Regions from separate parts of the Arthrobacter sp. NPDC089319 genome, predicted to be linked through region 3. Evidence: riboswitches for the same ligand, from Rfam matches in the RefSeq annotation. Region 3 holds a riboswitch; each other region holds the start of a gene.
The links. A riboswitch is a leader RNA that binds a small molecule or an ion and turns the genes downstream of it on or off. The one in region 3 is predicted to bind cyclic di-AMP.
Positions count from the first base shown of each region.

Region 1: linked by a shared signal. The riboswitch ahead of AB0N75_RS18740 (M23 family metallopeptidase) and the one ahead of AB0N75_RS05200 (NlpC/P60 family protein) in region 3 are both predicted to bind cyclic di-AMP.
Region 2: linked by a shared signal. The riboswitch ahead of AB0N75_RS16115 (NlpC/P60 family protein) and the one ahead of AB0N75_RS05200 (NlpC/P60 family protein) in region 3 are both predicted to bind cyclic di-AMP.

Region 1 covers NZ_JBFBGZ010000026.1:67-4,531, reverse strand. The annotation lists gene AB0N75_RS18755 (FAD-binding dehydrogenase) at 1-1,516, opposite strand, end outside; gene AB0N75_RS18750 (heme-binding protein) at 1,900-2,301, shown strand; gene AB0N75_RS18745 (HNH endonuclease signature motif containing protein) at 2,392-3,006, shown strand; cyclic di-AMP (ydaO/yuaA leader) riboswitch at 3,218-3,384, shown strand; gene AB0N75_RS18740 (M23 family metallopeptidase) at 3,388-4,296, shown strand; partial or broken gene AB0N75_RS18735 (IS30 family transposase) at 4,378-4,465, opposite strand, start outside.
Region 2 covers NZ_JBFBGZ010000012.1:51,327-55,791, forward strand. The annotation lists gene AB0N75_RS16105 (M23 family metallopeptidase) at 1-448, shown strand, start outside; cyclic di-AMP (ydaO/yuaA leader) riboswitch at 566-739, shown strand; gene AB0N75_RS16110 (NlpC/P60 family protein) at 743-1,465, shown strand; cyclic di-AMP (ydaO/yuaA leader) riboswitch at 1,734-1,908, shown strand; gene AB0N75_RS16115 (NlpC/P60 family protein) at 1,913-2,692, shown strand; gene AB0N75_RS16120 (HNH endonuclease) at 2,985-3,485, shown strand; gene AB0N75_RS16125 (nucleotidyltransferase family protein) at 3,482-4,147, shown strand; gene AB0N75_RS16130 (DUF6457 domain-containing protein) at 4,175-4,465, shown strand, end outside.
Region 3 covers NZ_JBFBGZ010000003.1:28,024-43,527, reverse strand. The annotation lists gene AB0N75_RS05255 (pyruvate dehydrogenase) at 1-90, shown strand, start outside; gene AB0N75_RS05250 (GDCCVxC domain-containing (seleno)protein) at 195-410, shown strand; gene AB0N75_RS05245 (metalloregulator ArsR/SmtB family transcription factor) at 445-753, opposite strand; gene arsB (ACR3 family arsenite efflux transporter) at 997-2,052, shown strand; gene AB0N75_RS05235 (arsenate reductase ArsC) at 2,141-2,575, shown strand; gene AB0N75_RS05230 (hypothetical protein) at 2,667-2,966, shown strand; gene AB0N75_RS05225 (DUF488 domain-containing protein) at 2,973-3,521, opposite strand; gene AB0N75_RS05220 (lipopolysaccharide assembly protein LapA domain-containing protein) at 3,535-3,966, opposite strand; gene AB0N75_RS05215 (hypothetical protein) at 4,092-4,886, opposite strand; gene glsA (glutaminase A) at 5,005-6,819, shown strand; gene AB0N75_RS05205 (aldehyde dehydrogenase family protein) at 6,822-8,285, opposite strand; cyclic di-AMP (ydaO/yuaA leader) riboswitch at 8,712-8,877, shown strand; gene AB0N75_RS05200 (NlpC/P60 family protein) at 8,882-9,790, shown strand; gene AB0N75_RS05195 (MDR family MFS transporter) at 10,392-11,858, shown strand; gene AB0N75_RS05190 (DUF222 domain-containing protein) at 12,136-13,956, shown strand; gene AB0N75_RS05185 (hypothetical protein) at 14,037-14,420, opposite strand; gene AB0N75_RS05180 (hypothetical protein) at 14,522-15,504, shown strand, end outside.

The DNA of each region.
Region 1 (4,465 bases), on a different contig from region 3:
CCGTGCGCACAAACTTGTCACCCAGATAGCGTCTCGCCGCGCGGATGGCCATCAGCTGCGCGTCCTTGCCGTAGGCATTGCCCACCTCGCGGTCCCGCGCCTGAATCTCGGCCTCAACCACGGCCGGGTCCAGCATCGGCCCGTCCCGGTCTTCGCTGAACGCCGGCAGCACGGGTTCGGCCGGTGTCATGGTGTCTTCAGACCCGCCCGGCGCGTCTGCGACCGCGGCCGATCCATCCGGTTCGCCGAGCGGATGCTTCCTGACCAGCTCGTTCATTTTGGCCACCAACTCCGGCACGGTGTCCGCCTGCAGGAAGTCCACACCGTGGTCCAGAAAGGCCTGCACCGGGCCGGGCACGTCCGTGGTCGCCCGCTTGAGTACTTCCTTCACCGACTTTCCGGTCAGGTCCGGATTCTGCTCCGAACCGGAGAGCGCAAACTCCTTCTCGATGATCTTCTTGTTCAGGATGAACCAACTGTAGTCGTGTCCGGTGGAGCGCAGGTGCGCCAGCGTGCCTAGGGTGTCGAACCCGGGAAACAGCGGCGCCGGCAGCCGCTGTCCGGTTGCATCCAGCCAGAGCGAGCTGGGACCGGGCAGAATCCGAATGCCGTGCCGGGCCCACACCGGATCCCAGTTCCGGACGCCCTCCACGTAGTGCCACATCCGGTCCGGGTTGATCACCCGGCCACCGGCCGCCTGCGCAATGCCGAGCATCCGCCCGTCCACGTATTCGGGTACACCGGCGACCATGTGGCCCGGCGGCGTGCCCAGACGCTGCGGCCAGTTCCGCCGCACCGCGTCAAGGTCCGCGCCGATGCCGCCGGAGGTCACCACGACGGCGCCGGCCGGGTATTCGAAATCCCCCACCACGGTGCGTGAGGACGCGTGGCCGCGCTCCGCCGTCGTCGATTCCAAAATGCTGCCGCGCACCCCGGTGACCGCGCCGTCTCGGGTTAGCAGACCGTCCACCCGATGCCGGAACGCGAAGGTGACCAGTCCGGCGTCGGCCGCTTCCCGCACGCGGCGCGCGAACGGTTCCACGAGGCCGGGACCGGTCCCCCACGTGATGTGGAAGCGGGGCACCGAGTTGCCGGGTCCGCTCGCGTCGTAGCCGCCGCGTTCGGCCCAACCCACCACCGGGAAGATCCGGTGTCCGCGCTCGCGCAGCCACGCCCGCTTCTCGCCCGCGGCGAAGTTCACGTAGGCCTCGGCCCAGCGGCGCGGCCAGTAGTCCTCCGGCCGGTCGAAGCCGGCGGTGCCCAGCCAGTCCTGCCAGGCCAGCTCTACCGAATCCTTGACACCCAGCCGGCGCTGCTCCGGCGAATCCACCAGGAACAGGCCGCCGAAGCTCCACCAGGCCTGGCCGCCCAAGTTGGCCTCCGATTCCTGTTCCACCAGCAGCACGTGACGCCCGGCCTCGGTCAACTCGGCGGTGGCCACCAGGCCGGAGAGCCCGGCACCCACCACGATGACATCCGCGCCCACCATCCGGCCTGCCGCTGCGTTCGCACCCATGGGGTCCACCCTTGCGGATCGCGTGCGGGGCCACAAGGGGGCCGGGCGGAATCGCTGGGTCGAGGACGCGGAGATGCAACCCTAGCCAGCCCTGCGCCTCGAGGGCTACGGTGGCACCTATCCACCCGTGGCTCCGGTCCGGATCAGAGAGGATCCTCCATGAGCAGCACTCGAGCGGTCGCTTATCAGGAAACCGGGACGGTCGAAGCGATGGGCTGCGACAGGGTGCCGATCGCCAAGGCGGTCAACGCGACAGCCCTTCTCTGGGGGACGCGCCGAAGGGCCGCGCGACGTTCGGCGCCGGAGCCGCCGCCACCTACGTGCTCAGTCCCAACGATGACATCCACTAGGACCGCCCCGCGGCCTTCGATCAAGGAGCAACCATGCACACCGTCACTCTGGAAGATGCGCGCCGGGTCATTGCCGCCGCGGAGGCCAAGGCCGCGGAGATCGGCCAGCCAATGAACATTGCCGTGGCCGACGCGGGCGGAAACCTGGTCTCGCATGTGCGGATGGACGGAGCGTGGCTGGGCAGCATCGACATCTCGATCAACAAGGCCTTCACGTCCCGGGCCTTCGACATCCAGACCAAGGACCTGGGCGACAATTCCCAGCCGGGCAATCAGTTCTACGGCATCCACGCCAGCAACCACGGTCGGATCATGATCTTCGCCGGCGGCATCCCGCTCTCCCGGGACGGCCAGGTGGTGGGATCGATCGGCGTTAGCGGCGGCTCCGGCGAGCAGGACCAGTCGGTGGCCGAGGCCGGAGCGGCCGCGTTGTAGGCCGGGCTGGTGGGCCGAGGAATTCACAGGGTGCCTCGGCTAACCTGATGGCGGATTGACTCGCGGAGCTGGGGGACTTCGGGTGGGGAGATGTCTGAACTGGGGATGATTTACTGGTCGCGGCGGATCACGCTGTGGGCCTTCGTCGCTGCCTTGGCGTGGCTGGCCTATGCGGTGGTCTCGGCCATCCTGGGTACCGGCCTGCTGCAGGGGATCCGGCAGCTTCTCGTTGGCGTCGGCGCCGAAGCACTGGTCCGGGCGGCGTGGCCCGTGCTGGGCTGGATCGGTCCGCCGGTCCTCGCGTTGGTGGCGGTGGCCGTTGTTGCACGGATCCGGCGCTCCCGCGATGTGCGCCGCCGGGATCCGCTGCGCAAATTTAACCGGGAGCAGCGCCGCGAAGGGTTGGCACGAGCCGGCGGCCAGTGCGAACTGGAGGTTGCGCGGCGCCGCCGTTGCCCGAACCCGGCCACCACCGGCGACCATTTCTTCCCCTGGAAGAAGGGCGGGTCCACCGTGATGACCAATTTCGTGGCGGCCTGCGCGAGCTGCGACCGAAGCAAGGGCACCTCGATTCCCTCGCCGAAGTCCCGCCAGCGGCTGGAAGAACGGCGCCACAGCTACTTTCCGGCCAGCGTTCGGGTACAGGCCGGCGAGCGCAATGAGATCTCCGGCCGAACGCAGACGGCGGCCTGGTTGATGGGGTGAGCTGCCGGATGACGGCAATGATCGGCTTGCATGGCGGCCGGATCACGGTTGGTCGTTGGAGCGACTCCGGGACCACCGGCACTTCCCCGTGACTAGGAACACGGATAACGAAGTTGTAACACCGCGTGTCGCTCCAGTAAATTGGATGCAGTTCCTACTATGAAGGTAGGCCCGGTCCGCCCGTCGAACCCTGCCGGCGGACCATAAGATATCGAGCTTTGTGTCGAAGGCAGGGGCGGAGGAACCACGTACGGTGCTGGGGGGCACCATGGGGTGAAGTCCTCAGAGGCAAGCCGGCTTCCCGCGGCTATGCCGGCAGGACCGAGTGAGCTCTCGCTCGAATCCGACAGCTAACTTCGCAGGCGCATGAGAGGAATCCCTGTGAACACTCCTGTCCGCGGTCGTCGCCGTTCCGACACCCGTACGTCGCCCCTGTCCCTGATCTCCCGCTCTGCCGGAGAACCCGCTGGCCGCCGCCGCGCAGAAGCGCCCGCCGCGGCCCACTCGGTTGCCCGCAAGGCAGGCATTGCAGCCGCAACCGCCGGCATGCTGGCAGTGATTGCCATCCCGGTGGCCCACGCTGGCGACGCGAAAGAACTGGTTCGCACCGAACCCGTATCCAACAACAGCGCGGTCAGCGTCCAGGCTGCCAAGGGAGCCGACCTCCGGTTCGACCGGCCTTGGGCTGCCAGCAAGGCCGCCCAGGAAAAGACCAAGGTTGCCGCCGCGTCCGCCGAAAAGAAGAAGGCTGACGACGCTGCCAAGAAGGCCGCGGCCGATCAGAAGGCCGCCGCGGACAAGAAGGCGAAGGCCCAGGCGGCCGCCAAGAAGAAGGCGGCGGCCATCGCTGCCGCGAAAAAGGCCGATGCGGCCAAGGCCAAGACCGCCGGCTTCGCGACCGGCAGCCTGAAGGCCCCCATTCCGCATATGAAGCAGACCTCCGGCTTCGGCTACCGGTCGAATCCGATCACCGGCGCGGCCGGCGAACTGCATACCGGCATCGACTACGCGATGGGCTGCGGCACCCCGGTCAACGCTTCCGACGGCGGCAAGGTCGTTGAGGCAGGCTTCCAGGTGGGCGGCGGTGGAAACCGCATTGTGGTCCAGCACCGCGGCGGCCTGAAGACCACCTACAACCACCTGCAGTCGATCGGTGTTTCGCTGGGCCAAAAGGTCGCCCAAGGCGAGCGCATCGGCGAGCTGGGCACCACTGGCAACTCCACCGGCTGCCACCTGCACTTCGAGGTTGTGAAGGACGGCCAGACCGTGGATCCGGCCGGCTGGCTCTAAGCCCCAGCAACGACGGCGGAGCTTCCGCCACCTGACGGCGATGCCGGCGGTTTCTAGGGATCGTTGCAACACCGTAGGTGGCTAGGTAGTCAAGAGTAAGTCACGCAGACGCTCGGCTGGGGAGTCCCAGTCGAGCGTTCTGCGTGGCCGGCCGTTCAGTTCCTGGGCT
Region 2 (4,465 bases), on a different contig from region 3:
CAAGCTGAAGCAGGTCATGGTCGCCTCCGGCGGTAAGGCCAAGGCGATCGGCAGCGAGGGATCCCTCTCGCAGCCGATGGACGAGCTGATCAAGACCTCGCCGTTCGGTTACCGGGTCAGCCCCATCACCGGTTACGCCGGAGAACTGCACACCGGCCAGGATTACGGAGCCCCCTGCGGCACGCCCGTCGCAGCCGCGGCCGGCGGCACCGTCGTCGAGGCCGGGTTCCAGGTTGGCGGCGGCGGTAACCGGATTGTGGTGGACCACGGCAACGGCCTGGAGACCACATACAACCACCTGAGCACCATCGACACGGCGGTTGGCGCAGCCGTGGCCCGCGGCGAGGTATTGGGCGAAAGCGGCACCACCGGAGCGTCAACCGGCTGCCACCTACACTTCGAAGTCATGGTCAACGGCAAGCTGGTGGACCCCACCGGCTGGCTCTGACTGACACGCCGTGACCGGAATGTGACTCAGACGCCAAACTGTTATAAGGTTTCACCTGTGCCTGGCATCAACTGCCAGGCACCTTTGGGCGGAATGCCGAATTCTGCCGTCGCCCAAAGTTCGTTCGCACCGAATCGCATGGCAGAAGCGGGGGAACCACTTCCCGGACATCGCAGGATGTCCTTGGGGTAAAGCCGATCAGGACCGGGCCACCAGCCCGGAAACCGACCGGCCGGATGAACTCCCATCCGAACCCGACAGCTCACCTCGCAGGCATTTGGGAGAGGTACAACCGTGTCCAAGAGCATTACTGCCGGCCGCCACCGTGCGACCCCTGTCCGCACCAGCCCGCTTGAGACTATTTCCAAGGCTGTTTCCGCAAACGCCGGAACTGTTGGACGCCAAGGTGCCGTGATCGCCGCCGCTACCGGCCTGGTCCTGACCGCTGCCATTCCGGCACAGGCCGTCAGTGCCGAACGTAGCGTCGATGCTCCGGCCCGCGTGCAGGTGGAAGCCGTGCAGGCTTCCGCGGCCGTGAAGCTGACCTTCGAACGCGCCGGGGTCACTTCCACGCCGGCACCGGAGACAGTGGTCCAGGCTGTATCTAACGAGATCAACCCGACCGCCGGCGACGACGCCGCGTCGGACAAGGGTAAGTCCACCAAGAAGTCGGGCGAAGCCTCCGCCAGCGGAGCCGCCGCGGCCATCGTCGCCGCAGCCTACGGCCAGATCGGTGTGGCCCAAGACTGCACTGCGCTGGTCGAGAACGCACTGCGCGCAGCCGGCTACGCGGTCGGCGACCTCGCCCCGGCACAGTTCTTTGCTTACGGCACACAGGTTTCCACGCCGCAGCCGGGCGACATCATCTACTACGCCAACGGCGGCGCCGGCGTGGCCCACGTGGCCATCTACGTTGGCAACGGACAGGCGGTCCACGGTGGTTGGGCCGGCTACAGCACCGTGCTGGGCAGCGCCTACATCGGCTCCGGCCCGGTGTTCATCCGTCCGGCCGGCTAGAGCCTTCCTGACGCTTTCCCTATTCTCTAGGGGTTGTATCGCGGCGCGCCTTTCGGGGCGCGCCGTCGGTCATTAAGGGCCCAGCACGACGGCGGAATTCGGCGTTGGTGGGCCCGTTTCGGTGCGCGCCGGGCAACCTCCGTAACCTAAAGATCACCGTTCCGTGATCAGAACGTGACAATGCTCCTCGGATCGTATACGCTCTAACGCGTGCCAGCTGTCAGACGGCTGGCACCTCCGGGTGGATTGCCGAGCTCTGCCACCAGCCGGAGTTCGTTCGCAAAACTTCGCGGGCAGAGGCGGGGGAACCAAATTCGGGTTCCGTACAGGAACCCTTGGGGTTAAGTCGTCAGGACTCTCAGGCTTTTGCCGAGGAGGACTACGGCCGGGTGCACTCCCATCCGAATCCGACAGCTCACCTCGCAGGCATTGGGAGAGGCCTTTAACGTGTTCAATAACACCGCTACGGGGCGCCACCGCGCCGTTTCCGTCCGCAATAACCCGCTGGAGACGATTTCCAAAGCCGTCTCATCCAATGCCGGATCCATGGGGCGCTCTGCAGCCGTTATCGCTGCTGCCTCCGGATTGGCACTGACCGCAGGCATCCCCGCGCAGTCAGCCACCATCGAACGCACCGCATCCACCGTGTCCGTCCCCAGCCGCGTGCAGGTGGACACTGTGCAGGCTTCCAACGCCGTGCAGTTGACCTTCTCGCGCCCCGACATCAAGTCCACTCCGGCGCCCAAGCCGGAGCCCGTCGTCGAAACCGTGGCCCAGGAAGTGGCACCGGTTGCCGAGGAGGCTGCCGACGCAGCACAGGGCGCCGTCCAGAAGGCCGCCCCGGCCGCCGCTGCCAAGCCCGCGGCAGCCCCCGCCAAGGAAGCCGCCCCGGCCTCCGCCAGCGGCGTGGCCTCCACCCTGGTCTCTTCCGCCTACGGCCAGATCGGCATTTCGCAGGACTGCACCGCCATGGTGGAGAAGGCCCTGCGCGCCGCCGGCAAGTCGGTGGGCGACCTCGCCCCGGCGCAGTTCCTCAGCTACGGCACACAGGTTTCCACCCCGCAGCCGGGTGACCTGCTTTACTACTCCGACGGTGGCGCCGGCGTTGCGCACATCGCCATCTACGTGGGCAACGGCCAGGCCGTCCACGGCGGCTGGACCGGTTACACCACCGCGCTGGCCAGCGCCGACGTCGGATCGGGCTACGTAGCCATCCGCGTCAACTAGGCTTCGTCCTTTCCGGTCCACTGGACCGTCCGCCGGCCCCGGTCCACGCCCAGCGTGCACCGGGGCCGGCGGCGTTTTCGCACCGAACGGTAGACTTCCGGCCGACTCTACCGGCGGCCGGGTAACAGCCGGTGAACATCCGGCGCTCTGCTCCCATGCGGCCCACCGGCCGCGAAAAAAGTTAGCGCAGAACGTACCGGCCGTCATACTCTTTGACTGTTAGTGCAGAAAATCCAGTCCCATGACCGGAACTGAGGCGCCGGTCGGGTAGGCCACTCCTAGAGGAATGTGCATGCGCACACTCGTTCTGAATGCCGGATACGAACCGCTGGCGGTCGTTACCTTCCGCCGGGCGCTGCTGCTTGTGCTCACCGGCAAGGCCAGCGTGATCGCCGAGGACGGCGATCCCGTCGTCGGGCCGAACGATATCCTGGGCCGTCCCTCGGTGATCCTGCTTAACCGGTACATTAAGATCCCGTACAACCAGGACACCGCCGTGACCCGCCGCGGGGTGCTGCGCCGCGACAACCACCTCTGCGCGTATTGCGGCAAGACGGCCACCACAGTGGACCACGTCAGGCCGAGGTCGCGCGGAGGCGAGGACAGTTGGGAGAATCTGGTGGCTTGCTGCCTGCGCTGCAACAACGCCAAGGGCGACCGCACCCTCGCCCACATGGGCTGGAGCCTGCGGTTCACGCCCCGTCCGCCCAGCGGCGCCCGCTGGCGCATCCGCGACCTGGACCGGCCCGCCCCGGCCTGGAGTCAGTTCCTCGACACCCATACCGCCGCGTGACGGCTGCCGATGTCGACGCCGTCGTGCTGGCCGGCGGCCGCTCCTCGCGGTTGGGCGGGAGTCCCAAGGCCTTGCTGCAACTCGACGGGTCCACGCTGCTGCGCCGCACGCTGGAGGCAGTCCGCGGCTCCCGGCGAATCGCCGTCGTCGGGCCGGATGAGCTGCTGGCGGAAGTGGACGCTTTCCGCCGGTCGGCGGTCGGCGGAGCGCCCCGCCTTCTGCTGACCCGGGAAAACCCGCCGTTCTCCGGTCCGGCCGCGGGCATCGCGGCCGGGATCCACGCCCTGGCGGCCGATGACGACGGCGGTGCCCCGCGCCGGGCGCCGTACACCCTGCTCTTTGCCTGCGACATGCCGCTGCTGGCCGGGCTCCCCGAACTGCTGCTGCGCGGCGCCGCCCGCGCACCGGAGGCCAAGCTCTGGATCCCGGTGGACGCGGACGGCAAACGGCAACAGCTGGCGTGCTGTGCGGACAGCGCGGCCCTGGCGGCGGCGGTGCAGCAGGCCGGGGGAGCGCCCGGGCTGGCCGGCCAGCCTGTCCGGCGGCTGCTCGCCGGCCTGCCGGCGGTAGAACTCCAGTTGGAGCGGGCCGGGCTGCACACCTCGGACGTCGACACCTGGCAGGACGCGGACCGCTTTGGCATTGCCCCGCCCGCGCCGTAGCCTGAAACAAACGTCGTAGTTGCCCGCGTGCCGGGCGGATCGGAGGCCATTGTGTCCGGAGCGGCCGAACAGCTCTCCCCGTATGTCAGCGAACTGCTGAAGGCGCTGGAACTCGAGGACATGCCGGTGGATATCGACGCCGTGCTGGGGCTGGCCGGCGTGGCCGCGCACAGCGTGGTTCGTCCCGCCGCGCCGCTGACCACCTTCGTGGTGGGCTACGCCGCCGGCTTCGCGGCCGCCACCGGGCAGGCCACACCGGAGGTGGCCATGCGCGCTGCCTCCCGCGTGGCCGACGAAGTTGCGCGCCGCCACGGCGCA
Region 3 (15,504 bases):
ACGGCCATGTCCAAGGTGGTGCTGAACCGTGGCGCAGGCGAGGCGGTGAGCATGGCCCGCAGCAACCTGCGCAACATCCCGCGCGGTTAACTCGGCGGTCGACCGGGCGGTTGACCTGGTCCGGCACCGATCGGGCGGTTGATTGGACAAGCCATCCCGGCGGCCGGCCGGCCTCGGGCTGGGATACTGGAGACGTGGAGATCGAACTGGAATCAGTGCTGACGTGCCCGGACTGCGGGCATGAGACTAGTGCGCAGATGCCCACTGATGCCTGCCAGTTTTTCTGGTCCTGCCCGCGCTGCAACTCCCGGATACGGCCGCTCGAGGGGGACTGCTGCGTGTACTGCTCGTACGGCACTACACTGTGCCCACCGAAGCAGGCCGAAAGTTCCCAAGCAGCCCCTTGCTAATCCGCCGTTCGTGACCGTTAGCGGACAGCGGCGGTCAGCTATCTGCTGCAGCGAGCTTTGATTGGGGCTCGGCCAGGACGCCGGCAAGATGGTCGAGCGCGCCGGGAACCAGCGAGAAGTACGCCCACACCCCGCGCTTTTCGCGATGCAGGATGCCGGCGTCCACCAGCACCTTCAGGTGGTGGGACACCGTAGGCTGCCCCAGCCCGAGTGGCTCGGTCAGATCGCAGACACAAGCCTCCGATCCTTCGCTGGCGGAGATGATGGAGACCAACCGCAAGCGGTTCGGATCGGCCAGGGCCCTAAACCTAGAAGCCAGCGAGGCGGCACGTTCGGCGCTCATCGGGTGCGCGCCACTAGGCGTGCAGCAGGAAACGTTGTCTCGCTCGGCACCGGGCACCAGGTCGGTAACTGACATCATGCCATCAATTATGCACAGATTGACACTTGTCGATATGTATGTGGATACTCTGTATCGACGAACATCAATACTTGTCCGCCGTCACGGCGCCGCCACGTCCCCGTCCTGAGGAGCCTTGTGAGCACCCCCGTTGCAGCACCGGATGCCAGCCAGGTGGCGGCCCGGATGTCCACCCTCGACCGCTTCCTGCCGGTGTGGATCATCGCGGCGATGGTCGCCGGCCTGCTGCTCGGCCGCATCGTCCCCGGTATCGGACCGGCGCTCGATTCCGTCCAAATAGCCGACGTTTCGCTGCCCATCGCCGCCGGGCTGTTGGTGATGATGTATCCGGTGTTGGCCAAGGTCCGCTACGACGAAACCCGCCGGGTGGTCGGCGACAAGAAGCTGATGGTCACTTCGCTGGTGATCAACTGGCTGGCCGCACCCGCGTTGATGTTCGCGCTGGCGTGGATCTTCCTGCCGGACCTGCCTGAATACCGGACCGGCTTGATCATCGTGGGGCTGGCCCGCTGCATCGCCATGGTGATGATCTGGAACGATCTGGCCTGCGGTGACCGCGAGGCAGCGGCCGTGCTGGTGGCGATCAACTCCGTGTTCCAGGTCGTCGCCTTCGGCGCGCTCGGCTGGTTCTACCTGCAACTGCTGCCGTCCTGGCTGGGCCTGCCGACCAGCAGCGCCGAGTTCTCCTTCTGGGCGATCACGGTGTCTGTGCTGGTGTTCCTGGGCATCCCCCTGTTGGCCGGATTCCTGACCCGCACGCTGGGCGAAAGGGCCAAGGGGCGTCAGTGGTACGAAGGCAAGTTCCTGCCGAAGCTGGGTCCGTGGGCGCTGTACGGCCTGCTGTTCACGATCGTGCTGTTGTTTGCGCTGCAGGGTGACGAAATCACTTCCCGACCGCTGGACGTGGCCCGGATCGCGCTGCCGCTGCTGGTCTACTTTGTCGTGGTGTTCGGCGCCGGCATGGTGGTGGGCAAGCTGCTGAAAATGGGCTACGAGCGCACCACCACGCTGGCCTTCACCGCGGCCGGCAACAACTTCGAACTGGCCATCGCGGTGGCGATCGGCACCTACGGGGTGACCTCCGGGCAGGCGCTGGCCGGCGTCGTCGGCCCTTTGATTGAAGTTCCGGTGCTGGTGGCCCTTGTCTACGTGGCGCTCTGGGCACGACGGCGGTTCTTCGCCTCGCCTGCCGAGGCGCCGCCTGCCGCTGTGTTCCGCTAACCCGACGTCCGGCCCGCGTCCCCCGGCCACGTCTCCCTTCCCGGCCACGGTCGACATCCAAACTTCCTCCCCCAGGAGCATCCAGCACATGACCGCCGAAACCACCCAGAAGCCTTCCGTCCTGTTCGTCTGCGTGCACAACGCCGGCCGGTCGCAGATGGCCGCTGCCTACCTCAGCCATCTGGCCCAGGGCGCCATCGAAGTCCGCTCCGCCGGGTCGCAGCCGGCCGAGCAAGTGAACCCCGCCGCGGTCGAGGCGATGCGTGAGGAAGGCATCGACATTTCCGCCGAGCAGCCCAAGGCCCTCACCACCGAGGCAGTCAAGGACTCCGACGTGGTGGTGACCATGGGCTGCGGCGATGAATGCCCGTTCTTCGCCGGCAAGCGCTACGAGGACTGGGTGCTGGAGGACCCCGCAGGCAAGGGCGTGGAATCCGTCCGGCCGATCCGGGACGAGATTAAGGGCCGCATCCAGCAGCTGATTTCCGAACTGCTGCCAGCCGCGCACCCGGACGCCGGCTGAGATCCGCTTCCTTGCTTCCGCGCCGGCCCGAGCCCATGGCAGCCGGCAGCGTGGGCGATAGGCTGGAAGTCCCGAATTTAAGGAGAGGTCCATGAACTCCGTTGCCCCTACCCTGCTGACCAGCGCCGGCCTGATCGGCGGCTTCCAAACCGCCCGCGCCACCAAGAACCGGCCACTGGGCGGCGCCGTGCTGGCCGTGGCCGGTGCCGCCGCCTTCGCGCTGTGGAAGCGCAACGCCGGTGCGGGCCGGGCAGCGGCGCTCACCGCCGGATATTTGGCGGCGTTCGGGCTGTCCCACCCGCTGGCCAAGAAGCTCGGCGCCTGGCCGTCCGTCTATACAGTGACGGCTGCGACGGCGGTCGCGTCCCTGGTCTTCGGCCGCAAGCGCTGACCTTACCTACTCCTCCGGGCTATCCCAGAAAAGCTGGCCGTCGTCGCTTCTGGCGCCGGCTGACGGCTCATGGATTGATTCCTTGCCGCCCGGCAGCAGATGCACGACGTCAAAATTGTGCAGCACCACCAGCACATCAGCGATGAGCCGGCGATGGCACCGCCACCACACGCTCTCGCTGCACATGATCGCCACCTCTGTGGCCTCGGCATCGGCCAGCAGGCGTGCCACGCCGCCGGCGAATTCCGGCGTGCGGGTATAGGCGGCGTAGGCGCGGAACGCAGCGACCCGCCACCAGCCGTCGGGCTCCGGCTCCCCCGCCGGTATCCGCCGCCGTCCGCCCAAGGCTTCTTCCCAGCGGTAGCCGACACCGGCGTCGCGAAGCCATCCGGCGAGCGCATCACTGCCCATCTCCGGGTGCTTGCGGCTGCCCGGGAAGCGGCGGACGTCAACGACCTTCTGCACGCCGGCCCCGGTGAGCAGTGCGGTCAGTTCGTCGGACGTGCTGGTGCCGTGACCGAATGTGAACAGCCGGCGCGAAACGCCCTGTTTCATCGGCAAACCGGCGCTACTTACGGACCGTTCCGCGCGTCTTGCGGTCCCGCAGGCGCAACTGGATGATCCGGGCCGCACCTGCGGCCGCCACCACAATCCCGCCCGCGACCGCGGCGATGAACAGCGCAAGCCCCAGTCCGACCTGCCCCTCGAAGCCAAAGTAGCGCAACAGGACTTGGTCCTGGTTCTGCGCAATGAAAATGATCAGCAGCACCAGCAGAATCAGCGCGATAACAACCGCCGTCCAGATCATCCCCAGGCGGGTGTTGTGGTGGTTCGCCGGTTTTCCCTTCGGTCGGCCGCTGACCGGCCCGCCTGACCCGGGTTGAACTGCGTCGGACGCACCGCGGCCGAAACCGCCGGACGGCTCCGTGCCCGGTCCGCCGGCTCCCCCGCCTTCAGCCTCGACGCCGTCCGGTCCCGTGCCCTGCGGATTCGAAGTCATTGCTGTCCCGCCTTTCGCCACTGCCGCCGTTTCCCACAGCGTAGACGAACAGCCCGTCGGGCAACACCAAACCCAAGCGGTAAAAGCCCCGTTTGCCGCTCCTTCTCAGGCTGGTTTTCGACCATTTATTCCGCGAGGTTGCTGCGCAACAGTTTGAAAAAACGCTTCTGGTACTCCGGGAATTCGTCGCTGGCCAGCACTCGTTCGATCCGCTGCCGGACCCACTCGCCGTCCCAGTAGCCCAGCTTGACCAGCTGCGGCAGCAGGACGGACAGCCTGCGGCTCTCCCTGGGGTTGGCCTCGTCGAACTGCATGGCGCTGGCGCCTTTGACTCCGGGCACGCGGAACAGCTCTTTCAGCGTCACCTCGATCAGAGCGGGCCGTTCCCGCAGGAACTTCAGGAAGTCGATGCGCTCCACTTGCGTCTCGCTGAGCAGGAGCAGCATCGCCCCTCGTTGGACCGGCGCGTGGACCAGCCCGTCTCGGGTCCAGTCAAACATCGCCTCGATACCTCGGTTGCGGTCCCAGCCTTTCGGGTTCCGTTCATACCGGGCCGACCAGGATTCAACGAACAGCTCCAGCCGGTCGGGGAACAGCGCGGGCGGCGCATCGCGTGCCACCCCACGGTCGGTGTAGGACAGGTCGGCCGAACGTTCCGCACCGATGCAGGCCATGTGCGCGATGTCCGCGGCGGCCCAGTGGTCCGCCGTCAACCCGCCCAGCCACCACCCGTCCGGAGAGCGTGCGCCGGTTGGCTCCGCGGACACCACCAAGCGGAGCCGGCGGACCAAGGTCTTCTGCCGGCGCTTTTCGCCGTCGTCCATCGCTGCCGCGTAGGCGAGCGTCCCTGCCCGGTCGCCGCCCGCCAGCAGGTCGAACAGCCGATTGTCGGCCGCCGACGTCGGCAAAGAATCACTCATGCAGCAAATTTAGCCCGCCCGAAGGCCGGAGAGGGTGAGCGGTGAAATCCAGTCCGCGGGCCATCTCCACGTCCCGCGCGATCTGGCCGCGGCTGGCCAACCGCATAGGCTGGCAAGCATGGACTCCCCTATCCAGAGCTACCTGCGCACCCTGCACGCCGAGCTCGCCGGGCTCAAGGACGGCAAGCCCTACGCCGGCATTCCCGCGATGGCGGGGGTGGATCCTGACAGGTTCGCCATCTGTCTGGCCACGGTGGACGGCTACGTGTACGAGGTCGGCGACTCCGGCGAAGAGTTCACCATCCAGTCCATTTCCAAACCGTTCACCTACGGGCTCGCGCTGTCCGATCTGGGCCTGGAGGCCGTGGACCGGAAGGTGGACGTGGAGCCGTCGGGGAACGCGTTCAACGAGATCTCGCTGGCTCCCGGTACCGGCCGCCCCGCCAACGCCATGATCAACGCCGGGGCGCTGACCGCCACCTCGCTGATCAAGGGCAGCGGCGGCAAGACCGGCTTCCGCCGCATCTTGGAGCACTATTCCGCCTTCGCCGGCCGGGAGCTCTCGGTCAGCGAGCGCACCTACCAGTCGGAGGCACGGCACGGCTACCGCAACCGGGCGCTGGCCCACCTGCTGCGCTCCTTCGAGATCATCGAGCAGGAGCCGGACCCGGTGGCGGAGGACTACTTCCGGCAGTGCTCGGTGCTGGTCACCTGCCGCGATCTGTCCGTCATGGCCGCCACGCTGGCCAACGGCGGCACCAACCCGCTGACCGGCAAACAGGTGCTGGACCTGGAAGTGGAGGAACGGGTCCTCTCCGTCATGGCCACCTGCGGTATGTACGACGACGCCGGGGCATGGCTCTCGGACGTGGGCATGCCGGCCAAATCAGGGGTCGGCGGCGGCCTGCTCGCGGTGCTGCCGGGCCAGCTCGGCCTGGCCGTCTATTCACCGCCGCTGAACGATCACGGCAGCAGCGTCCGCGGGGTGGAGGCCAGCCGGCGGATCTCGCACGACATGGGGTTGCACTTTGTCCGGGCGGCCCGCACCGGCCGCAATGCCATTCGCGCCAGCTACGACATCGCCGATGCGCCGTCCGGCATCCGCCGCACCGACGCGGCCGCCGACGTGCTGCGGGACAACGCCCACCGCGCCCGGGTGATCGAGCTGAACGGGGACCTGCTGTTCGCCGGCACGGAATCCATGGTGCGCGAGGTCAGCGACCTCGACGAGTCGGTGGAACTGATCATCCTGGACATGCGTCGGGTCGATGAAACCGCCCCCGTCGCCCTGGACATGCTGGAGCAGCTCCGGAAGTCGCTGGCCCAAGACGGACGCGGTCTGGTGCTCATCGACGGCGAGGGCGCCCTGGCGCAGCGGTTCGAAGAGGACGGGCGGGCGGTGCCGTCGTTCGCCACCCGTACCTCCGCCGTCGAATTCGCGGAAAACCAGTTGATTGCCAGCTACGGGGACGAGCTCTGCCAGCCGGCCACCGTGGACGTCGCCGACTCGCCTGCGCTCAGCCCGCTCGCCGCCGGGGACGCCGCTGCCTTGGCCGCACTGATGGAAGAGCACAGCTACGACCACGGCGACGTCATCCGCCGCATCCGCCAGCGCTTCGGCGGTGTCTACTTCATCCTGTCCGGCAGTGTCGTCACCACGTCGCCGGGTCCGGAGAACAGCCGGGTCAAGCTCTCCACCCTCAGCGCCGGCATGACGTTCGGCGAAATGGCGCTGGGCAGCGCCGACCGACAGGAAACCACAGTGCGCGCCCACGGCACGGTACGGGTCAAACTCCTCCCGGCCGAGACGATCAGCCGGCTGGAGAGCGAAAACCCGCGCCTCGCCGTCGAGCTGTGGAAGGCACTGACCCGCGACGCGTACGCCCATGTGGACCGCTACATGCGCGAAACAGCCGTGCGCATCCGCGACTGAAACTAGAACGGGTACTGCGCCTGCCCGCTTTGTTGGATGGTGATCCAGCGCTCCTCGGTAAACGAATTGATGCCGGCCTGGCCGCCGAACTTGCCGTAGCCCGACTCGTGGATGCCGCCGAACGGGGCCATCGGCTCGTCCTGCACGGGCTGGTCGTTGACGTGGCTGATTCCGGTTTTGAGCCGCTGCGCCACCTTGAGGCCTTCGGCCAGGTTCTCCGTGATCACCCCGGAGGTGAGTCCGTAATTCGTATCGTTGGCCAGCTTCACCGCCTCTTCCGGACCGTCCACTTCCATCACCGTGGTGGCTGAACCGAAAATCTCCTCGTCGTAGACCCGCATCTCTTCCGTGATGCCGGAGAGGACTGTTGCCGGCACCACGGCTTGGCCCGCCTTCTCTCCGCCGGCCAGGACCTGCGCGCCCTTGGAGACTGCGTCGTCGATCAGTGCATACTGCCGGTCCGCCGAGCTCTGGTTGACCTGCGGTCCAATGACGGTGGCCTGGTTCATCGGGTCACCGGTGGGCAGCTTGGCCACCTTCTCCGCAAAGCGGCTGGAGAATTCCTCGACGATGCTGCGGTCCACGATCACCCGGTCGACCGACATGCAGATCTGCCCGGCGTTCATGAACGAGCCGAAAGCCGCCGCCTGGACGGCGTAGTCGATGTCTGCATCTTTCAGGACCACCAGCGAGTTCTTGCCGCCGAGCTCCAGCACCGCCGGCTTCAGGTTCTGCGCAGCCAGTGTGCCGATGATCCGTCCGACTTTAGTGGAACCGGTGAAGTTCACGTTCCGCACCCGCGGGTCGGCAATCAGGGTACCGACGATGTCGTTCGCGTCCGCCCGGTCGTTCGTGATCACGTTGAGCACTCCCGGCGGCAGGCCTGCGTCCAATAAGGCGTCCGCGAGGAACAGGCCGCAGGCCAGCGGTGCATCCTCGCTGGGCTTGAGCACCACAGTGTTGCCAACGGCCAGCGGGATGGCCATGGCGCGGATGCCAAGGATGAAGGGCGCGTTCCAAGGCGAGAGCGCCGCCACCACACCGTAGGGCTGGCGGACCGAGAGCGAGAACTTGCCCGGCAGGTCGGTGGCGAGCACATCGCCCCGCGGAGCGGTAGTGGCCGCCGCGGCAGAGCGCAGAATGTTGGCGGCAAGTTGGACGTTGAAACCGGCCCAGACCGCTACTCCCCCGACCTCGCCGGCCATCAACTCGATGCCCTGCTGCATCCGTTCCTCCAGCAGATCGGCAGCTTTCAAGAAGATCTTCGCCCGCTGGGTGGGCGGAGTGGCGGCCCAGGAGTCAAAGGCAGAGGACGCAGCCCCGACGGCGCGCGTGACATCCTCCGGACCGGCCGCGGCGACGGTGGCGTACGTGGCACCCGTGTAGGGGCTGATGTCCTCGGTGGTCTTGCCGGAAACCGCCGGGACGTGCTCGCCGTTGATGATCAGATCGCGCGTGATGGGCATGGCGCTTCATTCCTCTCCGAAGTGGCTGGGCCACGCCGCCGGCCGCAAGCCGGAGCGCCGGCCGTTTCTCGCGGCCCGGTTAATCCGGAGCCTACTCCCGCCGTCGGGCTCCGACAATGGCAGTTGACTGCCCTGTGGAACCGGCCCAGACGGCCCTCTTTGGTGATGATGTTCACTCGAAAGGGTCGAAAATGCACTCAAAAACGTCTCGAATGCCGTCGGTCTGTTCCACGGGATGTAGCAATCCGGTGCTTCCGATCCGGTGTAAAACGGGCCTCGGAACGCGGAAGTTTCGGGGCTTTCAGGTTATCCACAGGTAAATTTCAGGTCTTGGACAGTTATCGAACCGTTATGTAGTGTGATCATCACGTCGGCGATCATGCGCCGTCGTCCTCGGAAGGTATTGCTGAGCTCTGCCAACCTTCCCGAGTTTGTTCGCTAGACATCTGGCAGAGGCGGGGGACCCACTTTTCCGGGCCCCTCTTGGGGCCCTTGGGGTTAAGTCGCGTGGAGTGCATGCCGCACTGCCGCACGACCGGGTGACTCCCATCCGAATCCGACAGCTCACCTCGTAAGCATTGGGAGAGGTCTACTTCTTGCTGCTCAAAAACAACCGTGCCCGCCACCGCGCCACCCCCGTCCGCAACACCACCGTGGCCGGCCTGTCCAACGCTGTTTCGACCCACGCCGGCACCGTCGGCCGCAGCGCCGCCGTTGTCACGGCCGCCGGCGGCCTGATGCTGGGCGTCGGCATGCCGGCCAACGCCGCCGCCGATGTCACCGTCCCGACCTACGGTGCAGCCGATGTGGCAGACACCGTTGCCGCCCCGGCCACTGCCGCCGCCGAGGTGGAGCAGGCTTCCGTGACCACCGAAGCTGCTTCCGACGCCGCCACCCACACCGTGGTTTCCGGCGACACCGTAGGCACGATTGCCGCCCAGTACGGAAAGAACGTGCAGGATGTGCTGGCCGCCAACGGTCTGGACACTTTCACCATCATCTACCCGGGCGACGAGATCGCGCTGACCGGTTCCGCCCAGGGCACCCAGTCCGGCGGCCAGGTTGCGCAGGGCTCCGGCGCCGGCGTTGCTGCCGCGGCGACGCAGGCTGCACCGGCAGACACCGCCACCGTCTCGCTGGCCAGCACCAACATCAAGCCCGCTTCCACCGCCGGCAACCAGAGCATCGTGGACATCGCCATGCAGGGTGTGGGAACGCCCTACGTCTGGGGCGGCACTTCCACCTCCGGTTGGGACTGCTCCGGCTTCACCCAGTGGGTTTACGCCCAGGTGGGCGTCGACCTGCCCCGCACCAGCCAGACTCAGGGCAGCGCCCTGACGCCCACCAGCAGCCCGAAGGCCGGCGACCTGGTAGTGCAGAACGGCGGCAGCCACATTGGAATCTACTTGGGCGGCGGCAAGATGATCAGCGCGCTCAACCCGAGCCAGGGCACCTTGGTTCACGATGTGAGCGCCATGCCGGTCACCGGCTACTACACCATGTAGTCACCACAGTCTCCTGGCCCGGCTATTCCCCCAACGGCCGGGCCAGGATCACAGGGAGCCCCGTCGGCCATGCGCCGGCGGGGCCTCTCCCCTTTTAAGGGAGGGCGATTCCTGCAGGAATGCCGCCGCGTTAGGCGCTTTCTCGCGGTACGAGTCCCTCCTCCTCAATCTGCGGCAGCAGCCTCTCAAACAGGGGAGGCTGCGCCTCTTTAAAGGATGCCGCCGCCCACCTCCTCTTTAAAAGCCGCCACCTCCTCCTTAAAAGGGGGAGGTTTTTCCTCTCATAAAGGAGCCCTCGGCGCGTTTCCGCCCATACTCACTGGGAAGGCATCAGAGCCCGTCCGCCTACCTCCCCGCGCGACTCCCAGGCGAGGTGGCCCCTGCGGCGAGCACCGCCGTCGTTATTTGGCAGGGCTTGAGGGGCAGCGGGAATAGGCGCTGATGGCCGAGGGTTAGACTACTATTCCGCCGTTTTGGGCGGCGTTTCTGGCCCTACCGGCCGACCACAACAGCACGTACTCCACCCGAGGATTCTCCCGTGAGCAATGAACCGTTGACGAATAGTGCCTCGGCGACGCCCCGACCGGCCCAGGGCGGCGGTCTGACGGCTGATGAGTCGCGCCGCAACCGCCGGGTGATCGGCATCCTGCTGGTTTCCGCGTTTGTGGTGATCCTCAACGAGACGATCATGTCCGTGGCCCTGACCGACCTGATGGAAGACCTGCACATCAGCGCCCGAGCAGCCCAGTGGCTGACCACCGCGTTCATGCTGACCATGGCCGTGGTCATCCCGGTGACCGGCTTCCTCTTGCAGCGTTTCACCACGCGGCAGGTTTTCACCGCCGCCATGCTGCTGTTCTCGTCGGGCACGCTGCTGGCCGGGCTGGCTCCGGGATTCGAGGTGCTGCTGGTGGCCCGCGTGGTGCAGGCCTCGGGCACCGCGATCATGATGCCGCTGCTGATGACCACGCTGATGAACCTGGTGCCGGCAGAGGACCGCGGGAAGACCATGGGCAACGTCTCGATTGTCATTTCGGTGGCGCCGGCGATCGGCCCGACCATCTCCGGCATCATCCTCAACGCGCTGTCCTGGCGCTGGATGTTCTGGTTGGTGCTGCCGATCGCGCTGGCCATGCTGTTGGTCGGCAACCGGCGGATCCAGAACGTCAGCGAGCCCAGGCAGGTGCCCTTGGATGTGCCGTCAGTGGTGCTGTCCGCCATTGGCTTCGGCGGGCTGATTTACGGCCTCAGCCAGGTAGGTTCCGGCCACGGAACAACGACGGCGGAGCCCACCTCGAGTGCCGCGATGTGGATTGCTTTTGCGGCCGGCGGGGTGGGGTTGCTGGTGTTCCTGCTGCGCCAGGTTCGGCTGCAGCGTGCGGATAAGGCGCTGCTGGATCTGCGGCCCTTCCGCGCAGTCAATTTCTCCATGTCCGTAGGCCTGATGGCCGTGAGCATGGCGGCGCTGTTCGGCACCATCATTCTGCTCCCTATATATATGCAGCAGGTTCTGGGGCTGGAACCGCTGCAGATTGGCCTGATGCTGCTGCCCGGCGGCCTGCTGATGGGCCTGCTGGCGCCTGTTGTGGGCCGGCTGTACGACAAATTCGGGCCAACGGTGCTGTTAGTGCCGGGTACCGCGGTGGTCAGCGCCGTGCTCTGGTACCTGTCCACGGTCAGCGAGAATACTGCTCCGCTGACACTGCTGGCCGCGCACATAGTGCTCAGTCTGGGTTTGGCGCTGCTATTCACGCCCCTGTTCACCGCGGGACTGGGTTCGGTGCGGCGGCAGCTGTATTCACACGGAAGTGCGATTATCGGCACCGTTCAGCAGGTTGCCGGCGCTGCGGGGACCGCCATGTTCATCACCGTAATGTCCATGCAGACAGCTGCGCTGACGGCTGGCGGCGCGGAAACGTCGACGGCGGTGGCCGGAGGCGTGCGGGCCGCCTTCCTGGTGGGGGCAATCATCTCCGTGGTGGCCGTGGCGGCCGCGTTCTTCGTGCGGAAACCGGTGGAAGAAGAAACCGTCGAGGCTGCCCGGGACGGTGCACGAGCAGCGCACTGAGCCTGCTCGAGGTGCGGCCAGGGTGCGGCCGTGCGCCTGCCTAGCTCTGGTCACTGAGCAGCAGCTCGCCTGCCAAGCTCTGGTCACTGAGCAGCAGCTCGCCTGCCAAGCTCTGGTCACTGAGGTGCTCGGCCTCCAGCCTGCTTGAGCTGTGTCCGCCGCACCGCGGGGCACCTTCCGTACAACTCCACCTCCACAGGCACCATTCACGGGCGCCTCGTCCACATCCACATTTCCACCTCTCCTACTAGTTTCGAGCCCTTCATAGGCTGGATTTATGGCGATCGAGGTGCTGGATGCGGCTCCGGGAGCAGGGCAGGATGATTCCGCTCTGCTGGCTCGGCTGCGCGCCGAGGTCGCCGGCTTCAACGATCAGCTTCGTGCTGGCGGGCTGACCCGCAGCACTAAATGGGTGGCCCGCACGGCAGCGCAAGTGGAAGAGCTGGCCAATACCGTGGCCCAGACGCAACTGATCCTGGCCCGGATCGTCAAAGAGCAGAACATCGCGGCCGTGGGCGAAACGGATCAGCCGCACGATCCTGACGACCCGGACCGGCCGAAGCGCGGCGCCTTCACATCGAATGAGGATTTTCTGCGGGCCAAGCTGGGCATTGCCCGGCAGGAGGCCGCGCGCCGGTTCCAGCTGGCCGAGGCCACGGAGCCGCGGCCGGTTCCCAACGGCACACCGACCGCCCCGCCCCGGCTTCCGGTGCTCGCCCGCGCTTTGGACGAAGGGCAGGTGTCCGGCCATGCCGCAAACCTGATCCGGCGGGCGGTCGACGGGCTACGCCGGATCGCTGAACCGGAGCAGTTGCGCAAGATGGAAGAGGCACTGGTCAAGCACGCCGCCGATTTCGACGCCGATTCGCTGCGGGACCTGATCCGGCAGTGGGAAGGTGGCCTGAATCCCGGTGGCGCCGATCCGACCGCGGCGGAGCTGAAGGCTCGCCAGGGCTTGTTCTACCGGGGCCGCCGCAACGGCCTGCATTGCTACGAAATCAACGCCACCGATGAGCAAAACGAGGTCCTGGCGACCGTGTACAACACGGCCACCAACCCGCGTTTGCGGGAAGGCACCGCCACCGCCGGCACGGTCGGGTTTGACGGCACCGGTACGCCCCTTGCCGCCCCCGGCACCGGGGATGTTGCCTCCGGCGAGGGCGCTGTCCCGTCCCTGCCAGGGGGCGTCGAACCGGACGCCGGAACCGCAGCCGGTGCGCGCCGACCAGACGATGCTGACCCGGCCGCCGCATCAGGCCATGAGCTGGACGGGCGGACCCGTCAGCAAAAGCAGCTCGACGGATTGATCGGTGCGTGCAAGGTCGCTCTGACCACGGACCGGCTGCCCGCAGCCGGCGGACGCCGTCCCCAGTTGCTTGCCACTATTGACTACAAGGACCTGGCCTCCGATCTCGGCCGCCCGGGATCCAGCACTTTCACCGGACCGCTCAGCGCCAAGACCATCCGCCGGATAGCCTGCGATGCGGACATCATCCCGGTGGTCCTCGCCGGCATGGGCGTGATCTTGGACGTCGGCCAATCGCAGCGGCTGTTTCCGAAGTACATGCGGCTGGCGATCATCGCCCGGGACGGAGGCTGCGCCTTTCCCGGCTGTACCGCCCCGTCGCCGTGGACGGAAGTGCACCACATCCGGTGGTTCGAAAAGGGCGGTCCCACATGCACCGACAACGGCGTTTTGCTCTGTGGGCACCATCACCACCTCATCCATGAAGGAGACTGGCGGGTCGAGGTCATCAACGGTGTCGCCTGGTTCTTCCCGCCGCCCGATATGGATCCTGCACAAGAACCCCTGCGCAACCACATCTGGCTGAAGAACGCCCAGCTGCCCGAACGCCAGCCGGAACCGGCAACTGTAGGACAGGGGTCCGGACTATCCGACGACCCACCCCGTCCAGACTTGATTGGTTCTGACGCTGATGTTCGAGGCACGAACGCCCTCCGTACGGGCGATCTGGGGGCCGCTGGGCAAGAAGAACTTGATCTTGGCTGGGCCTCCGGCTCAGAGGCCCACAGCCGTGGCAGACATTCGAGCCCGTTCCGCGGGTGGCCAGATCAGCCGGCAGCGCCGCCATTCTGAGGGCGCTGGGCCTCTACGCAACCGAAGTACCGGCAGGTCCTTCCGCCATCCGCAGATGAAATGGTGCGGGAGACGGAACTCTAGCCAGCGCTGTAGTTATCGCATGCCCCTTGCATGGAGGCGACGGTTTCGGCCGGGATCTGGTCGCCGGATTCGGCGATCTGCGACATCGGGCCGGTGATCTCCGCCGGAACGCCGGCAGCGTCTGCGGCCGCGACCAGTCCGCCGAGTAGCTTCTGGTCTTCTGCACCGATGTTGCCGTCCCGGATTGGAGCGCATGCCTGCTTGACGGCTTCGCCGACGGCTGCGTTAGCCAGATCGGACGCGGCTTGGCTGACGGCGTCGGAAGCGGCGTTTGCGGCTTGGTCGGCGGCGTCGGAGGCGGCCTGTTCGATCTGTCCACAGCCGGTGGCGACCAGTGCCACGAGCGGGAGCATCAGCAGAGCAGAGTATCGGCGAATCACCCCGCAACTTTACTATGCGGCACTCGCTTTCCCTCATTCGGGGGATGCTGCTCGCCCGGCTGCGGGATCCGCGGCCGAGCACCGGTGAGAAGACTGGGTTCATGACCACTACAGAAGTGCAACACCGTCCCCAAACCGCAAGCGTCCGGTTCATAGAAGGGGCACCGTTAGTCACGGCCTTGGCTGCCGGCCTATACGCGATAGCCGCGATTTTCTTCCTGCTGACGTACGGTTCCCTGCCTCTGGTTCCCGCCGAGGCGCTATCCCACGAGCTGAACGGACCGCTGGGCGCCGTCCTCAATTACGTCCTCCCGTCCCTGGCGATGCTGGGATCCTTACTAGGATTTGCCATCCACTATCGGCTGCTTCCGGCCCGGGGCCTGGCAGTCGGCTCCACGGTCTTTGCCTCAGTTTGTGGCGCTGTCGTGCTGCTGGCGGTCGTCGATAGCAATATCTTGGCGACTCTTGGCTATCTGCCGTTCCTCACGGTCAAGTCCTTAACCGACCCTGATTTCATACAAACAGCGCTCGGCCTACCGTGGCCAATTGTTGGCCATCAGTTGGTTTGCATCATTGGCGTGACGCTGTGGATTCTGACTGCGGCCGTGGCCGTTCGCAGAAGTTCGGGCGCCTGCGTCGCGTGTGGGCGCCGTTCCTCTGTTGCAGCCGCCAGGCGGTGGGGAACGCCGGTGACCATCGCCGCAGCCATGATTCCAGGCGTCTATGCGGTCACGCGCTTTGCTTGGGCCGCGGGCATCCCGCTCGGAATTGAGCAGGCCTTCCTGCAGCAGATGCAGAAGACCGGCCTGGTCTACGCCGGTCTTGGCCTGGCTTCCATGGCGCTGCTTGGCGTCTTGCTGACGCTGGGCCTGATCCAGCGCTGGGGCTCGGTGTTCCCCCGTTGGATCCCCTTCCTGGGCGGACGACGTGTCCCGGTCTTGTTGGCTGTCATTCCGGCCGGCTTTGTATCCCTCATCGCGATTCCCGCCGGGGCCGAGATGATTCGGGTGTTCACCATACGCGGCGCGGGCGGCATCCCGATCGACTGGGCCAACTGGGCGACGATCGGCCCGACCCTCCTGTG